Regions from separate parts of the Thalassotalea coralli genome, predicted to be linked through region 3. Evidence: riboswitches for the same ligand, from Rfam matches in the RefSeq annotation. Region 3 holds a riboswitch; each other region holds the start of a gene.
The links. A riboswitch is a leader RNA that binds a small molecule or an ion and turns the genes downstream of it on or off. The one in region 3 is predicted to bind cyclic di-GMP.
Positions count from the first base shown of each region.

Region 1: it holds a riboswitch for cyclic di-GMP, as region 3 does, so the genes downstream of both, ACOB80_RS04450 (DUF1800 domain-containing protein) here and ACOB80_RS05265 (DUF3718 domain-containing protein) in region 3, are expected to answer to the same signal.
Region 2: it holds a riboswitch for cyclic di-GMP, as region 3 does, so the genes downstream of both, ACOB80_RS10180 (GGDEF domain-containing protein) here and ACOB80_RS05265 (DUF3718 domain-containing protein) in region 3, are expected to answer to the same signal.

Region 1 is NZ_JBVVBK010000001.1:1,004,174-1,011,420, forward strand. It holds gene ACOB80_RS04430 (OsmC domain/YcaO domain-containing protein) at 1-669, opposite strand, end outside; gene cobD (threonine-phosphate decarboxylase CobD) at 857-1,900, opposite strand; gene cbiB (adenosylcobinamide-phosphate synthase CbiB) at 1,891-2,898, opposite strand; gene ACOB80_RS04445 (histidine phosphatase family protein) at 2,930-3,538, opposite strand; cyclic di-GMP riboswitch class I at 3,733-3,838, shown strand; gene ACOB80_RS04450 (DUF1800 domain-containing protein) at 3,908-5,800, shown strand; gene ACOB80_RS04455 (DUF1501 domain-containing protein) at 5,832-7,190, shown strand; gene ACOB80_RS04460 (ATP-binding protein) at 7,183-7,247, opposite strand, start outside.
Region 2 is NZ_JBVVBK010000003.1:441,506-448,752, reverse strand. It holds gene ACOB80_RS10210 (YfiR/HmsC family protein) at 1-837, shown strand, start outside; gene rarD (EamA family transporter RarD) at 840-1,733, opposite strand; gene recQ (DNA helicase RecQ) at 1,877-3,673, shown strand; gene ACOB80_RS10195 (c-type cytochrome) at 3,726-4,025, opposite strand; gene ACOB80_RS10190 (DUF3630 family protein) at 4,157-4,471, shown strand; gene ACOB80_RS10185 (2-thiouracil desulfurase family protein) at 4,476-4,937, shown strand; gene ACOB80_RS10180 (GGDEF domain-containing protein) at 4,953-5,963, opposite strand; cyclic di-GMP riboswitch class I at 6,248-6,330, opposite strand; gene ACOB80_RS10175 (tetratricopeptide repeat protein) at 6,455-7,247, shown strand, end outside.
Region 3 is NZ_JBVVBK010000001.1:1,185,657-1,192,903, reverse strand. It holds gene ACOB80_RS05290 (enoyl-CoA hydratase/isomerase family protein) at 1-53, shown strand, start outside; gene ACOB80_RS05285 (acetyl/propionyl/methylcrotonyl-CoA carboxylase subunit alpha) at 76-2,115, shown strand; gene ACOB80_RS05280 (hydroxymethylglutaryl-CoA lyase) at 2,118-3,017, shown strand; gene ACOB80_RS05275 (CoA transferase subunit A) at 3,058-3,759, shown strand; gene ACOB80_RS05270 (3-oxoacid CoA-transferase subunit B) at 3,771-4,427, shown strand; cyclic di-GMP riboswitch class I at 4,642-4,730, shown strand; gene ACOB80_RS05265 (DUF3718 domain-containing protein) at 4,798-5,157, shown strand; gene ACOB80_RS05260 (patatin-like phospholipase family protein) at 5,351-6,502, shown strand; gene ACOB80_RS05255 (monovalent cation:proton antiporter family protein) at 6,541-7,247, opposite strand, start outside.

The DNA.
Region 1 (7,247 bases), 180 kb from region 3:
GATAAATTCACCTAATGCTGAACATAGTGCGCTTTCTTTACTCGCACCTTTACCGTTTGTAAAACACATAGGTGATGCAGCATCGCGAATATGCAATGACCAAGCATGTGGTACTAGATTTCGCCAAGAAGATACTTCGATCTTCATGCCTAGCTCTTCCAATATTGCTGTCATGTCCGCAATGGTTTGTTCCAACGGTAAATCTTTTCCTAAGATAAAGGTATTTTCACCTTCATTAGGTTTAACCGTTAACATGGCTTGTGAATCTTCGTCTAAGTTTTCTACTGACTCAATCTTAAATTCAGGACCTGTTTGTACCACTTTTTTCACAGTACAACGCTCGATGGAACGTAAAATGCCTTGACGATCTTTATCAGAAATACGATCAGGCAATTCGACATTTATTTGAAAAATTTGGTTGTAACGATCTTCTGGGTCAACAATATTGTTTTGAGATATGCGAATACCTTCAGTGGAAATATCGCGCGAATTACAATAAACCTTGACAAAATAGGCTGCACATAAAGCTGAAGACGCTAAAAAGTAGTCGAAAGGACTTGGTGCCGAGCCATCGCCTTTGTAGCGAATAGGTTGGTCTGCAATCACGGTGTAATCATCAAACTTGGCTTCTAGGCGCAAGTTGTCGAGAAAATTAACTTTAATTTCCATTGAATTATTTCCAGAAGTTGGCGCGGAGTTTGTTGGGTCAAATCAAACTCAAAAATACTAATTAGCTAATTATCCTTTGTTTTACGCCAATAGTCTCTAATTTGTTCTCTATATCAAGGTAAAAAACGCTATAAGCGAGATTGTGACCAATCGACTTGGCCTATTCAAAGAGGAAAGTAGAGTGCCTTTATAGCTTCTCTAAAGCGTTTTTACAGGCTTGCTTTAATGTATTAAAGTTAGCCTTGGTTGTGATACCAAAACGCAAGCTATCTTGCTCATCGGTTAAGCGGCAATAGATAGCTTGCTGGCATAACTGATGATATAGCTTAGGGGCAATACTTGTATCTGAAAAATAAAGGGTGATAAACAAATCACAGCCAGTGGCTTTTGCGATTTTTAGCGGAGCAAACACTGTTTGTAAAAGGGTTTGTTGCTGATCTCTTAAAACAGTTAACCTTTCTCTTTGCTGTGCTTGCCACAAGGTATCGTTTAATGCTTTTTCTGCAATAACTTGTGCTGGGCCATTGACTTGCCATGGTCCAAGAGCTTCTGAAAACTTGTGTTGCCAATCATTATCACAACAGGCAAAACCAACACGTATACCAGCTAAACCAAAAAATTTGCCAAAAGAGCGCAGTACTATCAAGTGGCCAAGTTCGCTTTCAGTCGTTAATGAGTGCTCGTTTGCTGTAACATCAGCAAAGGCTTCATCAACCACTAATAAACCATTGAGTTTTATCACTTGCTGGTGATATTTAGACAACTCACTTTTGGTAAAATGCTTACCGCTTGGGTTATTAGGGTTGATGATGACGACAACATCGTTTTCTGACAGCTGTTCAATCGGTGGCAGAGTTACATCATATAACACGATATTTGCTCTAGCTTGTCGCCAAGCATGTTCGTGTTCTTTGTAACCAACTTTAGGTAGAAATACAGTAAGTTCGCTACAACTTTTTGCTTGTAAGCTAGTAAGGTATAACGAAGGCAGCGCTTTAATTATTGCTTGGCTACCGTTTGTGGTAACAACGAACTTAGTTTGGTAATACTGTTTTGCAGCACTAATTAAGCTGTCATCAATGTTAGGTAGTTTTTGCCAAAACTCATCAGCAATCGTCGGAATCGGATAGGCAATAGGTGCGATACCCGTGGATAGATCTAACCAAAGGTGCTCAGGAATATTGTATTGTTTCGCCACTGCTGTAAGTTGGCCACCGTGTGTTAATGCCAATGCATTACTCCTTGAATTAGACAAACAAACAAGATTAACAGCAAGCAGGCGTGATTGACTAAATTAACACTTCTAGGAATGTCGTTTAAGTTTGCATGGCTTCCTTGACCTAGTGTGACAGACTTTACTTGCTTACCATGATAAGTTGCATTGCCACCCAATTGGATATTTAACACTGTTGCTCCTGCTGCCATTACCCAGCCGCCATTATGGCTTTTATAGTGATTACCCTGAAGGTATGCGTTTCTTAAAGCGGAAAGCAATCTTCCAGCTAAAAGCCCTTGCAATGCGTAAAGCAATACAGTGATTTTACCCGAAACAAAACCTAGCACATCATCTAATCTTGCACTCGCATAACCAAAGTGTTGAAAACGCACGTTTTTATAGCCCCACATCGCGTCTAGAGTATTAGCTAAGCGGTGAACAATCACTAAAGGCGCACCGCCAATAATATAATAAAAAAGCGATGCAATTGCCGCGTCATGACCGTTTTCTAACATAGATTCAACAGTGGCACGTGACATTTGTTGTTCATCTAAATTCGACGTATCTCTGCTGACTATGTAGCCCGTGAATTTACGTGCTTCATTGAGCTTATCGCTTTTAAGTGGGCGGTAAATTTGCATTGCATGCTCTTTTAAACTGGTAACGCCAATCGCCAAATACACGATGAATGCATCAATAAAGACCCAGGCTATCCAAGGCAGTTGGTTAGCAAATTGCTGATTTAGCAAGATATAAATAATAGGGAAGGGTAAAACAAGTAGGCACCAGGCAATAAGCCCCGAAATTTTAACGCCGGTTAAGTTCTGTTGTTTTGGTTTTGTATTGGCTTGGAAGGTCTCGGATGAGAGGTTTTTGTGTGGATTTAATAGTGACTCCAGCTTGCGAGCTATTTTGCCAAAGCCTACTAAATAATGAAATCGACTAGCTTCGCCAAAGACAAGATCTAGTATGTAGGCAATGATCAGAGTTAAAGATAAAGCGTAAAAGTCCAATATATTTAAATCCATAGAGTTGATGTATTATCTAAGCCACTGTTGGCAAGTCTATATACTTTAAATCTTGCTCTTGATGACAATATGTCACTTCAAATAGTTGGCCATTAGTCACGGCCTGATAAGCATTGTTTTGATGAACGAGCCCTAGCTTCGCGAGTAAACAACGCATTGCTTCTCCATGCGTTATCACTAAAATGTTTTTGCCGACATAGTCTTTAGCAAGCTCAGTTAACGATTGATACATTCTGGTTGCGCACTCGATGGCACTTTCGCCGCCTTCAGGTTTAGCTTGGCTATAGCCGTGAAAGAATTCTTGGTATAGAGGTAAAGTTTCTAGGGTCGATATTTGTTCACCTTGCCAAGTTCCCAAGTGTCGCTCTGCAAGCCGGTCAATAAATACTGTGTTCATTGCCCCAGCGTTTGATATTGTTTGAGCACAAATTTGCGCGGTTTGTTGTGCCCGGCCCAAAGGTGAGCTAGCAATAAGGTCAATCGACTTATTTTTTAGCGCAAGGGCTGCATTTTGCGATTCCATTTTACCTTGTTCGGTTAATTGACTGTCTAATTGTCCTTGGAATCTAAACTCTTGATTCCAAATCGTTTGACCGTGTCGCATAAGGTAAAAAGTCGTTTTCATAGCGCGTATTTTTTTAATCCCATTAGATTATATTAAAAGCATCAAAAAGCTTTGAAGTGCAGCAGGATAGCGGATTGTAGGAAAGCCATCAATCTTAATTTATGTGTTGTCGCACTTGTTGTGAGCATGAAAAATGAAAAATTGTAACTAAATTGACACAAGCGGTATTGGTGTGCCAGACTGAGTTTACGATCAGCTGACAATAGCACACCAATCGTGAGGTTGGGTCGCAAAGCTTCCGGTCTTTGAGATAGTTGGTTTCACACCAATTAATCTTTTAAAGAAAGCGGGGTTACCGTAATTGATCTCATCGTATTTCGTGCATCAATGTCAGCGCTTTTATAAACCTAGTTGTGTAGGCGAGGGGTTATGCATTTTCTATCTAATTATCAAATTTCTGAATACTCACCTACAAGAAATCGAAAACTATCGATTTTAATTTTCTTGCTGTTAACTATCTCATTAAGCGCATGCGGTGGTGGCGGTGATTCATCTGCACCAGCTTCGTCGGTGTCCCAAGATAGCAATCAAAATGACGGAAACGGTAACAGTAACAGCGGCAACGATAGTAGTGGCAATGACGATTCGTCAGATCCAGTCAATACACCCGAAGATATTGTTTATGAAGAACCTGAGCAAGTCGCAAGATTCCTAAATCAAGCTACTTTTGGTGCATCATTAAACGATATTAATGAGTTAACTGGCGAAAGCCTTTCCCAGTGGTTTTTAGTTCAACAACAACACTCTGCTAGTTACCTTTTACCTGTACTTGAGGAAATGAATGGCTATTCAATTCGCCCCGATGAAATAAGTATCTTTCAACTGGAAGCAACAACTATAGGATTTTGGCGTAATAGCATTAAAGGCCAAGATCAATTGAGACAACGAATTGCTTTTGCGCTTTCCGAGTTACTTGTCGTCTCTAACGGTGGCGGGGAAGTGTTAACGGATAATCCTAGTGCTGTCGCTTATTATCAAGATTTACTAATAGAGCATGCCTTTGGCAATTATCGCGATTTGCTTGAGGCTGTAACCTACTCTCCTGCAATGGGGTACTACCTGACGTATTTAGGTAGTGAAAAAGGTGATCCAGAAACAGGGCGTATGCCCGATGAAAACTATGCTAGAGAGTTATTACAACTTTTTACTATTGGTGTTGTTGCTCTTAATCAAGATGGTAGCCATAAATTAGACGAGCAAGGAAACTCTATAGAGACATACTCTAATCAAGATATTACTGGCTTAGCCCGTGTTTTTACAGGCTTAAACCTAAATGAAGAAATATTAGAAGAGTCGGATGACTTAGCCTTTGCTTCGCCGATGCAGACATTTGAAGAGTCTCATTCAATGTTGGAAAAACAGTTCTTAGGAATGACTATTCCCGAGGATACTGATGCCAAAACAAGTATAGATATGGCACTAGACCATATATTTGCTCATCCTAATGTTGCTCCTTTTATCGCAGAGCAGTTTATTCAGCGCTTCGTCAGTAGTAACCCTTCCCCTGAATATATTGAACGTGTAGCAGATGCATTCGATGCTGGCATATTTCAATTACCCAATGGTGAAGACGTCGGCGATGGCAGAAGAGGGGATCTTGCAGCCACAATTGCAGCGGTGTTATTTGATCAGCAGGCTCGTGAGATTCAAGGTGAAACCAGTGGCAAAATTCGCGAGCCAATTATCCGCTTTACTCATTGGGCGCGCGCTTTTAATGTTGAGCATGTGACTCCCGAGTATCAGCAGAAATTATGGGACACCACGAGTGGCAGAACCCTTGGGCAACACCCTTATCGTTCTCCTTCCGTTTTCAATTTCTTTAGACCAGGATATGTTGCACCAGGCACTCTGAGTGGCAATCAAGGTTTAAAAGCGCCAGAGATGCAACTCATGAATGCCAGTTCAATTGTCGGCTACAGCAACTTCATGACCTTTTATATTTTTGGTTATAGTGAGTTTATCGATGTTGAACTTGTCGAAGGCTTTTTCGAAGATGAAGGATTAAATTTTGATGCTGATGGTGCTCCAGACAGCTTTATTGCTAACTATGAAAATGAACTCGATATTGTTGAAAACACACAAGCGTTAATTGATCACATCAATTTATTGCTTACCCATGGCAGCCTTAGTGAGCAAACGCTAAATCACTTGTTTACAGCCTTAGATGTGCTGCCCGCTCAAACTGAGCAGGAACGCGAAAACAAGGTCAAACTAGCCATTCTTTTGGTGATGACCTCACCTGATTATTTAGTGCAAATGTAGCGGCAAGAGTAAGTGGAGAAATACTATGGTGATGAATAGACGTAAATTTTTAAAAGCTAGCTCTTTATCTCTTGCGACGGCATCTTTAGGTGGCTTGTCTGCCACATTGACGAGCATGCAAAGCTTTGCACAAGGGAATAACCAAGCTGACGATTATAAAGCCTTGGTATGCGTATTTTTTTATGGTGGTTTAGATAATTGGGATACAGTCATACCCTATGACCAATCAAGCTATCAACGATGGGCGCAAATTCGTGCGGATATTTTAAACAAACAGCAGGCGCCACGAACGCTAGATACGTTGTTACCCCTGTCGCCAATAAATCAGGGAGATTTTGGTCAACGCCAATTTAGTTTACCGGCAGAGATGCCTGAGTTGCAGCGTTTGTTTCAGCAAGGTAAAGCATCTATTGTTGGAAATGTTGGGCCACTTATTGAACCCGTGGATAAAAGTGCATTAGAACAAGTTCAATTGCCACCAAGGTTGTTTTCTCACAACGATCAGCAAGCGACTTGGATGTCAGGCGCGACAGAAGGTGCTCAGTATGGCTGGGCGGGCTTGTTTTCAGATTCGATTAATCCTGCTAACTCAACCTTTGCTAACGTGACAACAGGTGGTGGAGATTTATTATTAACAGGACAACATACGACACCTTATCAAGTATCTGGAGGCAGCGCTTTAACCATAGATGTGCTAGACAATGAAGCGTTGAATGAACATTTAACTCCGCATTTTCGCGCTGCGTACTTTCAAGAAGGCGGTTTGTTACAACAAGACGTAGCCAGTAAAATTCAAAGCTCTTTTGATGCTAATCAGCATTACAATGAAGCCACGAGTGCTAGCAGTGGGCTTAACCAAGCGTTTCCTGCATCTCGATTAGGCATGCAATTGCAATCTGTCGCCAATGCTATATCAGCAAGGGAGCAACTTGGCAGTAATCGTCAGGTATTTATGGTGTCGATGGGGGGCTTTGATACACATGCCGAACAAGCTAATTCTTTACCTGAATTACAACAGCAAATCGACCAAGGGATAGCTGCGTTTTATTTAGCAATGGAAGAATTAGGCATCAGTGAACAAGTGACTTTATTTACAGCATCTGATTTTGGCAGAACCCTCTCTGCTAATGGAGATGGTACCGATCACGGCTGGGGAGGTCACCATTTCGTTGTTGGCGGCGGAATTAACGGGCAGCGTATTTTTGGTGACATTCCAGAAGCAGAGTTTGGTCATCAGCACGATGCGGGCAATGGCCGGCTTATTCCAACAATGGCCGTTGACCAATATGCAGCAGCTATGGGCCAATGGCTTGGTGTTGGAGAGCAGGATATAGCGAGTATATTTCCAAACTTATCTCAGCTAGGAAATATCCCCGATATTTTTAGTTAGTTTTGTTATCACACATATTGTCTAGAGGGAGTTTCAAGCGCACTTGAAACTCTTTTT
Region 2 (7,247 bases), on a different contig from region 3:
ATTTGGTTGTTTGTAAAGAACAAGCGCACTACGCGTAAGCTGAGTAAAACGCTGACCAACTTGAAAAGCATGCAAGATCAATTGGTGCAGTCAGAGAAACTAGCCTCGCTTGGAAAACTAACCGCAGGTGTTGCACACGAAATTAATACCCCGTTGGGTATTGCAGTAACAGCCACGAGTTCTGCGCTGGAAAGCACTAAAGAAATCAAAAACAATTTTGAGACGAATAATTTAACCAAGTCTGGCATGTCGAGATACTTTACCGCGATTGAGCAAGCAGCAGATTTAAATATGTCCTCGCTTGAACGCGTCATAGAATTGCTTAATAACTTTAAGCAGGTTGCCGCTGATCAGGTGGTAGGTGAAGAGCGCGATATAAACTTAACTAACTATATCAATGAAATTATGCGTACTTTATCGGCAGAGTTAAAACGCCATAAAGTGACTTACCAGTATCTAGGCGATACCGACATTGAAATCTCAACGATTCCTGGCGCTCTAGCGCAAGTCATTACCAACTTAGTGACCAACTCCCTTAGACATGGCTTTGAAGGCAAAGATAAGGGCCTCATTTCCATCGAAGTGCATAAGCACCCGCTAAATGTTGAAATCGTTTACTCTGACGATGGTATAGGAATGGAGCAAGAGGTGTTGCGAAATATTTTTGAACCATTCTTCACCACAAAGCGAAACAGTGGCGGTACTGGTTTAGGCATGAATATCGTGTTTAACATTATCAGTCAGAAGCTTCAGGGTGATATTGCTATCGATAGCCAGCCAAACCAAGGTGCAAAATTCACCTTAACCTTGCCTTACGCCATCGATAACAAGTCTTAATATTAACCTTTTGCTTTGCTGTGTTGGTGATATCGATAAGAGTCCCAGCTATAGAGCATGAGTGCAGTCCAAATAAAAGCGAAAGTGATCAGCTTTTCTATGACAATATCTTCGTTATAGGCCCATGTTGCCAAGAAAAACATAAATGTTGGACCTATGTATTGAAAAAAGCCTAATGTCGCTAAGTTTAAGCGTTTAGTGGCAGCAGTGAAGCAAAGTAAAGGTGCTGTAGTCACGATACCTGCAAACATAAGTAACACGTTAGTATTTATCGTGTTGTTCAACAGGTTGCTAGTATCGGTTTGTAAATGAAAAACCCAAAAATAAAGGGCAACAGGCAGCATCAGTAAAGACTCAACAAGCAGCGCACACAAAGAATCGATTGAAACTTGTTTACGCAATAAACCATAAATGGCAAAAGAGCCTGCAAGTGCCAGCGAGACGATAGGCAGCTTACCTAATGCTATTACTTGAACCGCAACGCCTACTAATGCGAGCAATACCGCCAGCTGTTGCCACTTCCTTAATCTTTCTCCTAAGAAAATCATGGCTAAAGCTACGGTAAACAAAGGGTTAATGTAATAACCTAAGCTTGCATCCAACAGAAGATCATTATTAACAGCCCAAATAAACATAAACCAATTAAACGCTAAGAAGCAGGCGCTAAGAGCAAGACGAGCCACTAATTTTTTATCTGCCACTATGGCAACAAAGGTTTTCCACTTTTTAGAAACGACTATGATCAAGCCAAGAAAAAGACAAGACCAAATAATACGGTGAACCATGATTTCACTCGCGCTGGCAAAATCGACGAGTTTAAAATATACGGGGGCTATACCCCACATAAAATAAGCGGCAAAAGCATTCGCAGCGCCCTTGCGTTGTTCTTGTATCATGGCTTTTGATGGTTAGCGAGAAAGGGCGCATGTTAGCATGATTAGCTGACTTTAGATAATGACCACACATTAAAAGAAAAAGTTATTTTTCTGTGGCCATTGCGGTAAAATGCACGCCTATTTCATTTGAGTTTGCTGTCATATTGTCTTCTTCTTCACCGCAACATCTATTAGCGCAATTAAATCAATACTTTGGCTACCAGTCCTTTAGAACTGGCCAAGAGAAGGTTATTGAAAGTGCATTAAATGGAAGAGATAGTTTAGTCTTGATGCCTACGGGTGGCGGTAAGTCTTTGTGTTATCAATTGCCCGCCGCTATTCTTGAAGGTATTACTATTGTTGTTTCACCGCTAATTGCTTTGATGAAAGATCAAGTGGATGGATTAACGCGGCAAGGTATCCCTGCGGCCTTTGTTAACTCGTCACTATCACAGCAGCAAATCCATGAAGTTTTTCAGCGATTAGCGAGTGGTAATATTAAACTTCTTTATGTTGCGCCAGAGCGTTTAACCAATCACTACTTTTTAGAGGGGCTTCGTGGGCTTGATATAAAGTTGTTTGCGATTGACGAAGCTCATTGTATATCTCAATGGGGTCACGATTTTAGACCTGCTTATACTCGACTCAATGTGATTAAACAGTACTTTCCTCATGTACCTGTTATGGCCTTAACCGCAACGGCTGATGTAACTACGCGACAAGATATGTTGCAGCAGCTTGCGCTAAATGACCCTTATATCCATTTAGACAGCTTCGATCGCCCGAATATTCGTTTAACTATGGCTGAAAAGTATCAGGGAACAGCACAGTTAGCGCGATACATTCAAAAACGTGGTACTGACAGTGGAATTGTTTATTGCAGCAGTCGCTGGCAAGTTGAAAAACTGAGTAAGTCGTTAGGTGAAAAAGGCATTAATTGTGCAGCGTATCACGCGGGCCTAGAGTTGGAGATCCGCAATCACGTACAAGAGAATTTTGCCAAAGATAACATTCAAGTTGTTGTTGCAACCGTTGCCTTTGGTCTAGGTATCAATAAGCTTAATGTACGATTTGTGGTGCACTATGAGCCTCCTAGAACGTTAGAATCCTATTATCAGGAAATTGGTCGAGCTGGGCGAGACGGTCTTGAGGCTGAGGCGCTATATCTACATGACGATAAAGACGTACAGCGTATACAAAAGCGAATTGAAGAAAACGAGAATGAACATAAACGAGAAGTTGAAAGTCAGCGTTTTCAATCGGTTGCCGATTTTATTGAAGCACAAACCTGTCGCCGTAAGCTTGTTTTAAATTATTTTGCTGAATTTACCGATAAGACTTGCGGCAACTGTGATATCTGCTTAGATCCTCCCAGTCAATTTGACGGTCTAAAAGTCGCTCAGATGGTGCTATCTTGCGTTTATCGTGTAGAACAAAATGCCCCTGCGCAATATGTTGTCGACGTACTTAGGGGGGTAAGTTCAGATAAAATAAAGCAACAAAAACATGATACGTTATCGACTTTCGCTTTAGGTAAAGATAAAACGCCAGGCTATTGGCACGATATCATTCGCCAGTTGGTGCATTTAGGCTATTTACAGCAAGATATTAGTCAAAAGAGTAATTTAAAGCTCACCCAAGCCGCGCATGCTGTTTTAACGGGTAAAAGCGAATTAATGCTAGCAACACCAAGGTTGCAAAAAGCCAGTTACTGGCGTCGAGACAAGTCAAGTGGTCAATATGATCGCGCATTGTTTAGTAAGCTAAGAGAATTAAGAAAACAAATCGCTGATCAAGAAGATATTCCACCTTATATTGTTTTTAATGATGCGACTTTATCTGAGCTAGCACGCTTTAAACCAACAACGGCTAGGGAAATGTTGAATATTAATGGGATAGGTGCAACCAAATTAGAGCGCTACGGAAAAGCTTTTATCGAGTTAATTGCCGAACAGCAATAGTGATACAAACAAAAAACGCTCCTACAGGAGCGTTTTTTAATAAGAGATGTGCTTATTTTAAGCCTGCATAGAATGCAGATAAATCAGCCATATCTTGCTCAGATAAAGGCATTGCCATACCTGACATTACTGGATCTTTACGAGCGCCAGATTTGAAGTCTTTTAATTGCTTAAGTAAGTAAGCTTCTTTTTGACCTGCAAGGTTTGGATACATTGGAATAGCTGAAACACCATTAGCACCGTGACATGCTGCACATGTCGCTGCTTTTGCTTTGCCCTTTTCTGCATCACCAGCAGCGAACGCTGACGAAGTCATTATCATAGCAGCAATGGCGAATGTAACTTTTTTCATATCGACATCTCTCTTAAAATAAATTGATTAATTAATATAGCCTGTAACGATTATATGCAAAAAGCTATAACCTGTCTGTTTTTTTTGTATTATATGTCTTAGAAATACGGTATTTATTGGGTCTAGATCAATTGAAGGTTAATTTTTCCATCGAAAGTCGTAGCATCGTAGAAGAAAACATTTTACTGATACACTCTAGAGAATGGTTTCAGGAAGATATACAAGCACTTGCTGACTATATTTTTACGACATTTCACGAGATTAACAAAGGTGAACATACCTTAGGCGCTGACCGAGAAAGTTATCAATGCAGTTGGCACAATGCTTATTTTACGTTGTCATTTGAGTATTATAGCCAATCGATATGGTTTAGTAGTACTGATCAACACGCACTCGAACAGTTACCTAAATTGAACCTCTACATTAGTGAAACGTTAGCGAAATAAAGTAATGAAAATCTTAGTTAGTGGCTGTTTACTCGGCGAAAAAGTACGTTACGATGGCGGTCATCAACAAATGATGGATACGACATTTGCGCTCTGGCGAAAACGAGATTGGTTAGTGTCTTTGTGCCCCGAAGTCGCTGGCGGGCTTGGCATTCCTAGACCACCTGCTGAACAACAAGCCGATGGGCGTATTATTACCATTTGTGGCGTTGATGTTACACGAGCATTTAATAAAGGTGCAGAGCAGGCTTTACGTATTTGCCAGAATTTAAATATTGAGTATGCTTTGCTCAAGGAGTCAAGCCCCTCATGTGGCAGTACCACTATTTACAATGGTGACTTTGCTGGCGTGAAAATCGCCGGAATGGGAGTAACAGCGCAATTGCTTAGTGAACACGGCATAAAGGTTTTTTCAGAAAAGACATTTGCTGAGTTGGTAAAAGCAGTAGAACAAAAAGGCCATTAAGCCGTTGTGGGTTGTTTAGTTGGCGACAGCCACTTGGTTCTGACTATCACGCTGTAAATCAGTAACCATGGTGCGCGTATAGTTAATTACTGCATCCACATTTTGTGCAAGCGTAAAGTCGTTTACACCTAATGAAATGGTCATTTTGGGTAAGCGAACGCCTGATTTACTTGAAACAAAACGAAGCTTCTCAACACCTTGTCGAATTTTTTCTGCGATTTCAACAGCAACGCCGCGTTCTACTTCAGGTAGCAATATCAAAAATTCGTCATGACTTGATCTAACAGGTAAGCCACTGCCATCAACATAGCTACCCACTTTATTGGCGATTTTGCTCAATAATACGTCACCAAGAAGCTGACCGAATTTTTCCGTAACTATTGGCATTTGGTCAACGGTCGCGACAATCGCCGAGATTTGTTTGTTTGGATCGTCTTTTGTCCACGCATCTAAATGTTTGTTGAGTGCCTTGCGATTATAAAGACCTGTTAGTGGATCTAGGTAAATCTCATTTTGAACTTTAGTCAGCTCTTCTTGTAGCGCCTTTGATTGCTTTTGCGTCACTGCAAGTTGCTTTGCAAGCTGTTTTTGTTTTTGCTTAAAAGAACGAGAAGCTTTTTCTATCTGATCTACGGCATTACTGACACGAGCTTTATCTTCAGATCTAAGAGCACTTAAATTCGAGTCTATCTTATTGACTAAGCCGTCCGCATAATTCGCTGATTGCTTACCATGATGTTGAGAGTGCTCTAGGACTTTATCAAGGTCCGACACCAGCTCGTCACGAAAACTACTCTGATTTAATACATAAAGTTGGTATAGCTCGGTAAAAAAGAAGCTATCAAGTTTTCTGCCGAGAGAGAGTTGTTGTTTTATTTGAGCGATAAGCTGGATGTTTTTACCGACAGCATATTCATAGCTTACGGCGAAGTTTATTGGAGAAGCAGGGAGGTGCCAAACTTGCAATTGCTGTAATGCAATTGCCGATAGTTTTTCGGCTTTGTCGATGGAATCATGATACTTCACAATGTCCAATTCCCCTTAATACAGAACGACTTCATTATTTTTATTTTCAATCTATTCTCTAGCAAAATTAAGTAAAGCGCTAGAAAAATTACAGATTAATTGTAACTAATTAGTATTCCTCGATCTTTTTTTTGATATGAATAGAAAATGTGCCATAACGGCGGGTTTCTATGGGATATTTATTTATAAGATTAACGAGGACAAGGGAAGCACGCAAAGTTACTGCTAAAAACCATACTACAACAGCGGAGCGCCTCAGAAGACAAGCCCCCACTATGTCTAAATTCGGTAGTCCCGCTGCCATAGGTCGCCCCTTAGACCGGAAACTTTGCGTCCCTGATTTTCATCAGGTTTGCCCTTATCGAGCTTTAGAAGCTCAAATTCATTATAAGCAGATAAAGTAACTTGTAAACCATAAAATTTCTTTATATGGTAAGTTTTCGTGAATATGTTATGCCTTTTTCAGTTCTTACCAAGGAAGTAAAACCTCAATGATGCGCCATATACTATTGATATTTCTATTTTTATTTCTTGTGTCTTACAAGAGTGTGGCGGAAATTCCTGATGTACAAAAAATTAAACAATTAATTGGTCAAATTGAAGCTTTGTACACGATGGACCCTGAAACCTTAGAAAATATTGAGGTAGTAGATACTGCACAGCAGGTTGTTGCCCATCGAGAATTTTTTAGCGCGGATGTTTTAGCGAAGATGTTCACATTGTTATCTGATGCTGCCGCTAACAAAGGCGAGCTTACTCAAGCGATGCAGTTTTCCCAGGATGGACTTGCCCTTATCAATATAGAAAGCGACATTAAATTGCGCTTAATGTTGCAGGCAGCCGCTGGTTTTTATTATCAGGGAAAATTCCAACTAGCTCTAGAAACTGCACAACAAGCAGTGGAGATCGCCGGAAAAAGTGAATCGGCAGTGTTGCTAATAAAGTCGTTAGGTTATCGCGCCATGGCGAGCAGCTTAACTGGTCAACACCAAGAAGCGATGGCTGATATTGATAAAGTTGAAGCGTTATTAAGGGAAACGCGAGAGTTTTCAGATCATATCCAACTGATAAATGTACTTGCCAGTGCTCGATATTATATCGGCGACAATGCTACTGCCGTCGATTTATACACGAAAGTACTTAAACTTAGGTTTGAACTTGCTAGGTTAAGCAATCTAGACCAAACCTACTATCATTTAGCCCGTTCGTATTTGGAGCTTGAACAGCTCGATGATGCCTATAGCGCCTTTTTAGAAGCGTTAAACTACGCGGAACAAAAGCATG
Region 3 (7,247 bases):
TTTTTGAAAAGCGTAAACCTCAATGGCAAGTAGACCTAGAGAGTAAAGGGTAAATTCATGACAAAAGCATCCACAATGTTTACAAAAATTCTAATAGCTAACCGTGGTGAAATTGCCTGCCGTGTTATCAAAACGGCACGTAAAATGGGGATTTCAACTGTTGCAGTGTATTCCGACGCTGACAAAAATGCACTGCACGTGAATATGGCAGACGAGGCTATATATATCGGCCCTTCTCCATCTAGAGAAAGCTATTTACGTATAGACAAAGTCATCGAAGCCGCCAAGAAAACTGGCGCTCAAGCAATTCATCCTGGTTATGGATTCTTGTCTGAAAACGCCGAGTTTTGTCAGGCTTGTGCAAAAGAGAATATCACTTTTATTGGCCCACCGGTTGGCGCTATTGAAGCCATGGGCTCTAAGTCTGCCGCTAAATCCATTATGGAAAAAGCGCAAGTTCCTCTTGTGCCTGGTTATCATGGCGATGATCAATCAGAAGCTATCTTAAAGAAAGCTGCCGATGACATGGGCTACCCTGTATTACTAAAAGCGACCGCTGGTGGCGGTGGTAAAGGCATGCGTCAAGTTTGGAGCGAAGCAGAATTCGTAGAAGGCTTAGCGGCTGCAAAACGCGAAGCAAAGTCATCCTTTAACGATGATACTATGTTAGTTGAAAAATACCTCACTCAACCTCGACACGTTGAAATTCAAGTATTTTGTGATAACCACGACAACGCTGTTTACTTATTCGAACGCGATTGCTCTGTACAAAGACGTCACCAAAAAGTGATTGAAGAAGCACCAGCGTTTGGTATGACTGAAGCGTTGCGTGCACAAATGGGTGAAGCAGCAATTAAGTCTGCAAAAGCCATTGGTTATCAAGGCGCAGGCACGGTTGAATTCTTGTTAGATCACGATGCCAAAACGGGTAAAAGTGCTTTCTACTTTATGGAGATGAACACGCGTCTTCAAGTAGAGCACCCTGTAACAGAATTGATTACCGGCGTCGATTTAGTTGAATGGCAACTTCGAGTCGCTGCTGGAGAAACCTTACCTAAGGCGCAAGATGAATTAAGTATTAATGGTCATGCTTTTGAAGCACGTATATATGCAGAAGACCCTGACAACGATTTTCTTCCGGCAACAGGTAACTTAAAGTTCTTACAACCACCTAATGAGTCAAACAATGTTCGTGTGGACACTGGGGTGCGTCAAGGTGACGATGTAAGTGTATATTATGACCCGATGATAGCAAAACTGATTGTTTGGGATGAAAGCCGAGAGAAAGCGTTACAGCGCTTAACTAAGGCCTTAACTGAGTACAGAGTAAACGGCGTTACCACTAACATAGATTTTCTCTATAACGTTGCCACCTGCCCTGCTTTCGTTAACGAAGACATCGATACTGGCTTTATCGAAAAGCATCAAGATGAAATTTTTCACGATGACCAAAAAGCGTTATCAGATGAACTTCCAATTGCCGGTTTGTATCTTGTTTTAGCGCAGTCGTTAAAAGCTAAGAAACAAGCGCAAAACTCTACTGATGCAAGTTCACCGTGGCAACTCGCTAATGCATGGCGTTCTAATGAAGCAAACGTGCACACTTTTATCGTTTCACATCACGATGACACGTACACATTAACCGTTGAAGAAAAACGCGCCGCCAATAGTTCTTACTATCTGATTCAAGTCAGTCATGGTGAAACAGTTTCGCGTAAACACGACTGCCAGGGTTTTATCGACGGCAATACATTACACATCAGTATTGATGGCCATAGATCACAAGCTACTATTGTTGATTGTGATGATGACATCAGCTTGTTTCGCGCAAATGGCGTATTTAACTTTAGCCTAGTTAAACCAGACTGTGGTTTAGATGATGGTAGTGACACCGCGGGTGGTGTAACGGCACCAATGAATGGCACCGTCGTGTCGGTATTAGTTGCTAATGGTGAGCAAGTTGAGAAAGATCAAGCGCTGGTTGTGATGGAAGCGATGAAGATGGAACATACTATTAAGGCGCCAAGTAAAGGCACAGTATCAGCTGTTTACTTCCAAGAAGGCGACTTAGTTGATGGTGGCGCAGCCTTGCTCGCATTTGAAGCAGAGGAGTAAACATGACCCTTCCTAACCAGGTAAAAATTGTCGAAGTAGGTCCGAGAGACGGTTTACAAAATGAAAAGTCACCTATTTCAGTTGAAGATAAAGTAACGCTAATTCATATGCTTGCTAATGCAGGTGTTAGTTATATCGAAAGCGGTAGCTTTGTATCACCTAAATGGGTACCGCAAATGGCAACCTCGGCTGAAGTATTTGAAAAAATCGAGCGCAAATCTGGTGTTACTTATGCGGGGCTTACGCCGAATATTAAAGGCTTCGAAAACGCAATTGCCGTTGGCGTCGATGAAGTCGCTATTTTTGGTGCAGCGTCTGAGTCATTTAGTCAAAAGAATATCAATTGCTCTATTGAGGAAAGCCTTGAGCGTTTCGCTCCAGTGGTTGAAGCAGCAAAAAAAGCTGGGTTAAAAGTTCGCGGATATGTTTCCTGCGTTGTCGGTTGTCCTTATGAAGGCGAAATTGCTCCTGAAGCAGTTGCCAACGTTGCTAAAAAATTAATCGACATGGGATGCTACGAAGTATCCCTTGGTGACACCATTGGCGTGGGTACAGTAGCTAGCGTAAAAAATATGTTACAGGCAGTTACCGCCCTTGTTCCTAAGCAACAACTGGCTGTTCACTTTCATGATACTTACGGACAAGCGTTAACCAATATTTACACCGCTTTAGAAAACGGTATTTCTGTTGTAGACAGTGCCGTTGCTGGTTTAGGTGGATGCCCTTATGCTAAGGGCGCTTCTGGCAATGTAGCCACTGAAGATGTTTTATATATGCTTAACGGTTTAGATATCAAAACCAATATCGATTTCCAAGCAATATTAGAAGCTGGCTGGTTTATTAGTGATGTACTTGGTAAACCCCCTGTTTCAAAAGTATCAAACGCGTATCGTGCAAAATAATACGACTATATTTTTTAGAATAACGAAGAAGGATTAGATCATGGCCGGATTTGACAAAGTTGTGTCAAGTTATGAAGAAGCGCTTGCCGGGCTTGAAGATAATATGACTTTAATATCGGGCGGCTTCGGCTTGTGCGGTATCCCTGAAAATTTAATCGCTGAAATAAAGCGTAAAGGCACAACCGGGTTAACGGTTGTTTCAAACAATTGTGGCGTCGACGACTTTGGTTTAGGTATTTTGTTACCTAATAAACAAATCAAAAAAATTATCGCCTCTTACGTTGGCGAAAATGCCGAGTTCGAACGTCAAATGATGAACAATGAGCTTGAAGTAGAGTTAACACCACAAGGTACGCTAGCTGAAAAAATGCGTGCTGGCGGTGCTGGCATCCCCGCATTTTTCACGGCTACAGGTTATGGAACATTGGTTGCCGAAGGTAAAGAAGAACGCGAATTTGATGGTCGAAAATACATCCTTGAGGAATCTATCAAAGGTGATTTTGCCATTGTAAAGGCGTGGAAAGCCGATAGATTTGGTAACCTAGTGTTTAGAAAAACTGCGCGTAACTTCAACCCAATGGCCGCTACAGCAGGAAAAATTACGGTTGTTGAAGTCGAAGAAATAGTTGAACCGGGTGAGTTAGATCCTGATCAAATTCACACACCAGGTATTTATGTTGATCGCCTTATTCAAGGCACTTTCGAAAAACGTATTGAACAACGCACCTTGCGTAGCGAATAGGAGAAAAAATAATGGCGCTATCAAGAGAACAAATCGCTCAACGCGTTGCCCAAGAGCTTCAAGACGGCTATTACGTCAATTTAGGTATTGGTATTCCAACCTTAGTGGCAAACTATGTACCTGAAGGCATGGAAGTTATGCTGCAATCAGAAAACGGTTTATTAGGTATGGGTCAATTCCCTACTGAAGAAGAACTCGATGCAGATCTCATTAATGCTGGCAAGCAAACAGTGACTATGGCAACTGGTGCATCAGTGTTTGATTCTGCAGAATCTTTCGCGATGATTCGTGGTGGTCATGTCGACTTAACAGTGCTTGGTGCATTTGAAGTTGATGTTAACGGAAATATTGCTTCTTACATGATACCAGGCAAGCTCATCAAGGGTATGGGTGGTGCAATGGATTTAGTCGCTGGTGCAGATAACATCATAGTTACCATGACTCATGCTTCAAAGCACGGCGAATCCAAATTACTCGACAATTGCACATTGCCTTTAACGGGTAAAGGGTGCATCAAGAAAGTATTAACTGACTTAGCCTTTATTGAAATTAAAGAAGGCAAATTCCATTTACTTGAAAGAGCACCTGGAGTTTCTGTTGAAGAAATAGCTAAATTAACCGCTGGAGAGCTCGTAATCCCAGATAATGTCCCTGAAATGAAGGTTTAAATTTAGTTAACAAAAAGTAAAAGGCAGGTTAACCCCTGCCTTTTTTGAAAACTTTCAGACAAACTTTCTTTTCTATAACAAAATATACAATTTCATCATAACAGCTATAACCTACTGATTTAAAAATCAATTCAACAAACAACCTCATAACACTTCACATACCTTTGTTACAAACAGATTGAGTTTTTGTGTTTTTTTAGCGATACTAAAGGGGACAAAGAAAAGGCAAGACATACGAAAGTATGTTACGCAAAACCACCGGTCTACGGATGAATAGTCATCTACGACAGCGGAGTTACCGAGTTCAATTGGGAACGTCCTGTGGTTTTTTCTTTTAATAAACTCATTAATGCATTACAAGGTTATTAAAATGAAAAAATTATTACTAGTTGCTACTGTTACTACTTTAGCTGTAACGTCTATGATTTCTGCACCGAAAGCAGAAGCTTCAAATATCGCACAAACTTTGTGTGAGTATGTTGCTGCCGACGATAAGAAACGTATGCGTTCATTCTTAAAGACGAATAAACTTAAAATACGTTCAGTATTCAAAGAAATTCAATGTAATGGTAAAAACTTGTTAGTTTTTGCTGCTGATAGAGGTTCGGTTAACACTGGTTCTCTAATGATTCGCAAGTTACCTAAAAAGGTAGTTTCTGCAAACTTAGCGCAAATTCAAAATGGAGCGCAACCGTTGATAGACGCTGCTAACGAACGCGTTAGTAGCTAAAGATTTTTATTTGGTAGGCGTTATTGATTTTCAGTAATTTGTTTTACTAAGTAATATTTCTTCTGTCATCGCAAAAGCCAGCTTTCGAGCTGGCTTTTTTTTGTTCGGACAAACCCAATATATTAAATTCTGGTTGCAAAAAACAACAAAGATTACCCATACTTTTATTAACAACAATAAAAAAGAACTGTAAATGGTTAAACAAGACAGCACGAAGTGGCAAAAAAATGCATTAATTTTAACTGGAGGTGGCGCTCGAGCAGCTTACCAAGTTGGCGTGCTGTCAGCAGTATCAAAGTTCTACCCAAGACACTACCCTATCCCATTCCCAATTATATGTGGTACTTCAGCAGGAGCTATCAACTCTACTGCTCTAGCTTGCTGGTCGTCTTGCTTTCAGCTTGGGGTAAAGAAGCTGGAGTGGGTATGGAAGAACTTATCGACAAACCGCGTTTATCATAGCGACGCCTCGCGAGTCTTCGGCCATATAGCATCAGGTGCGATGGCGAGTTTTCAAGCAGATTACGCCAATAAAAGGTCACGAAGTTTATTAAACAACAACCCGTTAAGAAATATGCTAAGTGATGTCTTAGATTTTCAACGAATTGATTCCAATATATTAAAGGGTAAACTCAAAGCTTTATCTATCACTGCTTCTAGCTACACTTCAGGAGATTCAATAAGCTTTTTTCAAGCAGATAATAGCGTCATGCCTTGGCAACGTGCCAAACGACGAGGGCAGGCTTGCCAAATCACTATAGATCATTTGCTTGCGTCAGCTGCGATTCCATTGGTTTTTCCATCACAAAAAATTGGCAAAGAGCACTTTGGTGATGGCTCAATTCACCAATTATCGCCTTTAAGCCCTGCCATTCATCTAGGTGGAGAGAAATTGTTTATCATTGGTGTTGAGCAACCAAAAGAGCCATTGCATGCAGATGAAAACAACCCACATCCGCCAACCACAGCAACAATAGCAGGTCATCTTCTTGATGGGATATTTTCTGACACGTTACAAAGTGATTTAGAGCGTTTGAATCGAGTAAACAACACCTTATCTATGATTTCACCTGAAAATCGTGAGTCACATGAAGGATTAAAGCCAATTGAAACTTTAGTGTTAAACCCCAGCCACGACTTTAACGCAATGGCGGTTGAATACTACCCTCGCTTACCTTATGCCATAAAACTGTTATTAAGGAGCTTTGGCATCACCAATGATGCTGAATCTAGTATTATTAGCTACTTGTTATTCGATACAGCTTTCTGTCGAGAGCTGATGAAGCTAGGCTTTCAAGACGCATTAGAAAATGAAACAAAAATAAGGGCCTTTTTAGAAATATAGCCCCTATTTTCAAAATTTTTCAGATGAAAAGGTAACTTCTAATCACCCTCGTGAATATAGCGGTCTACACGCTCAACTCGTCTTGGCTTACCTCGAATAACAAGAGTGTCCTGAGCCTTAAGTACGATATTTTCGTCTGGCTCTTCCGTTTCTACTCCGTCCCTTCTCAGTGCGATAACCGCGACACGTCTTGCAGCTAAATTAAGAGAACGAATAGAGCGGCCTACAGCGAAAGAATCATCTGTTAGATTAACACCATTCGCAAATTCTATGCGATCTATGGCTTCGGGGCTCATGTCAGTATCTTCACCTTGGAAAAACCCGTGAAGGTGGCTGTAGTGGCTCTTACGCTCTTTTTGGACCCGTCTAACGATACGAGAAAATGGTACCCCTGTTAATGACAGTACTTGCGATACTAGCATCAAGCTTCCTTCAAGACTTTCTGGTACCACCTGATCAGCACCTGCTTCTTGCAATGAATCTAACTGGTCATCGTTTCGCGTTCTTACAAGAACCGGTACTTTAGGAGATAAGCTTCTCACTTTTTGAATAACTTCAATAGACTGCTTGTCTTCGCCGAAAGCCACTACCACTAGCCGTGCCTTTGATATTTTTGCCGCCTCGAGTAATTCCGCTTGTCGCGAGGAACCAAATAATACTCGCTCACCAGCTTCTCTTGCTTTCATCGTTCGAAGCGGATCGATATCAATAGCAACAAAATCAATATTTTCTTGTTTTAAGAATC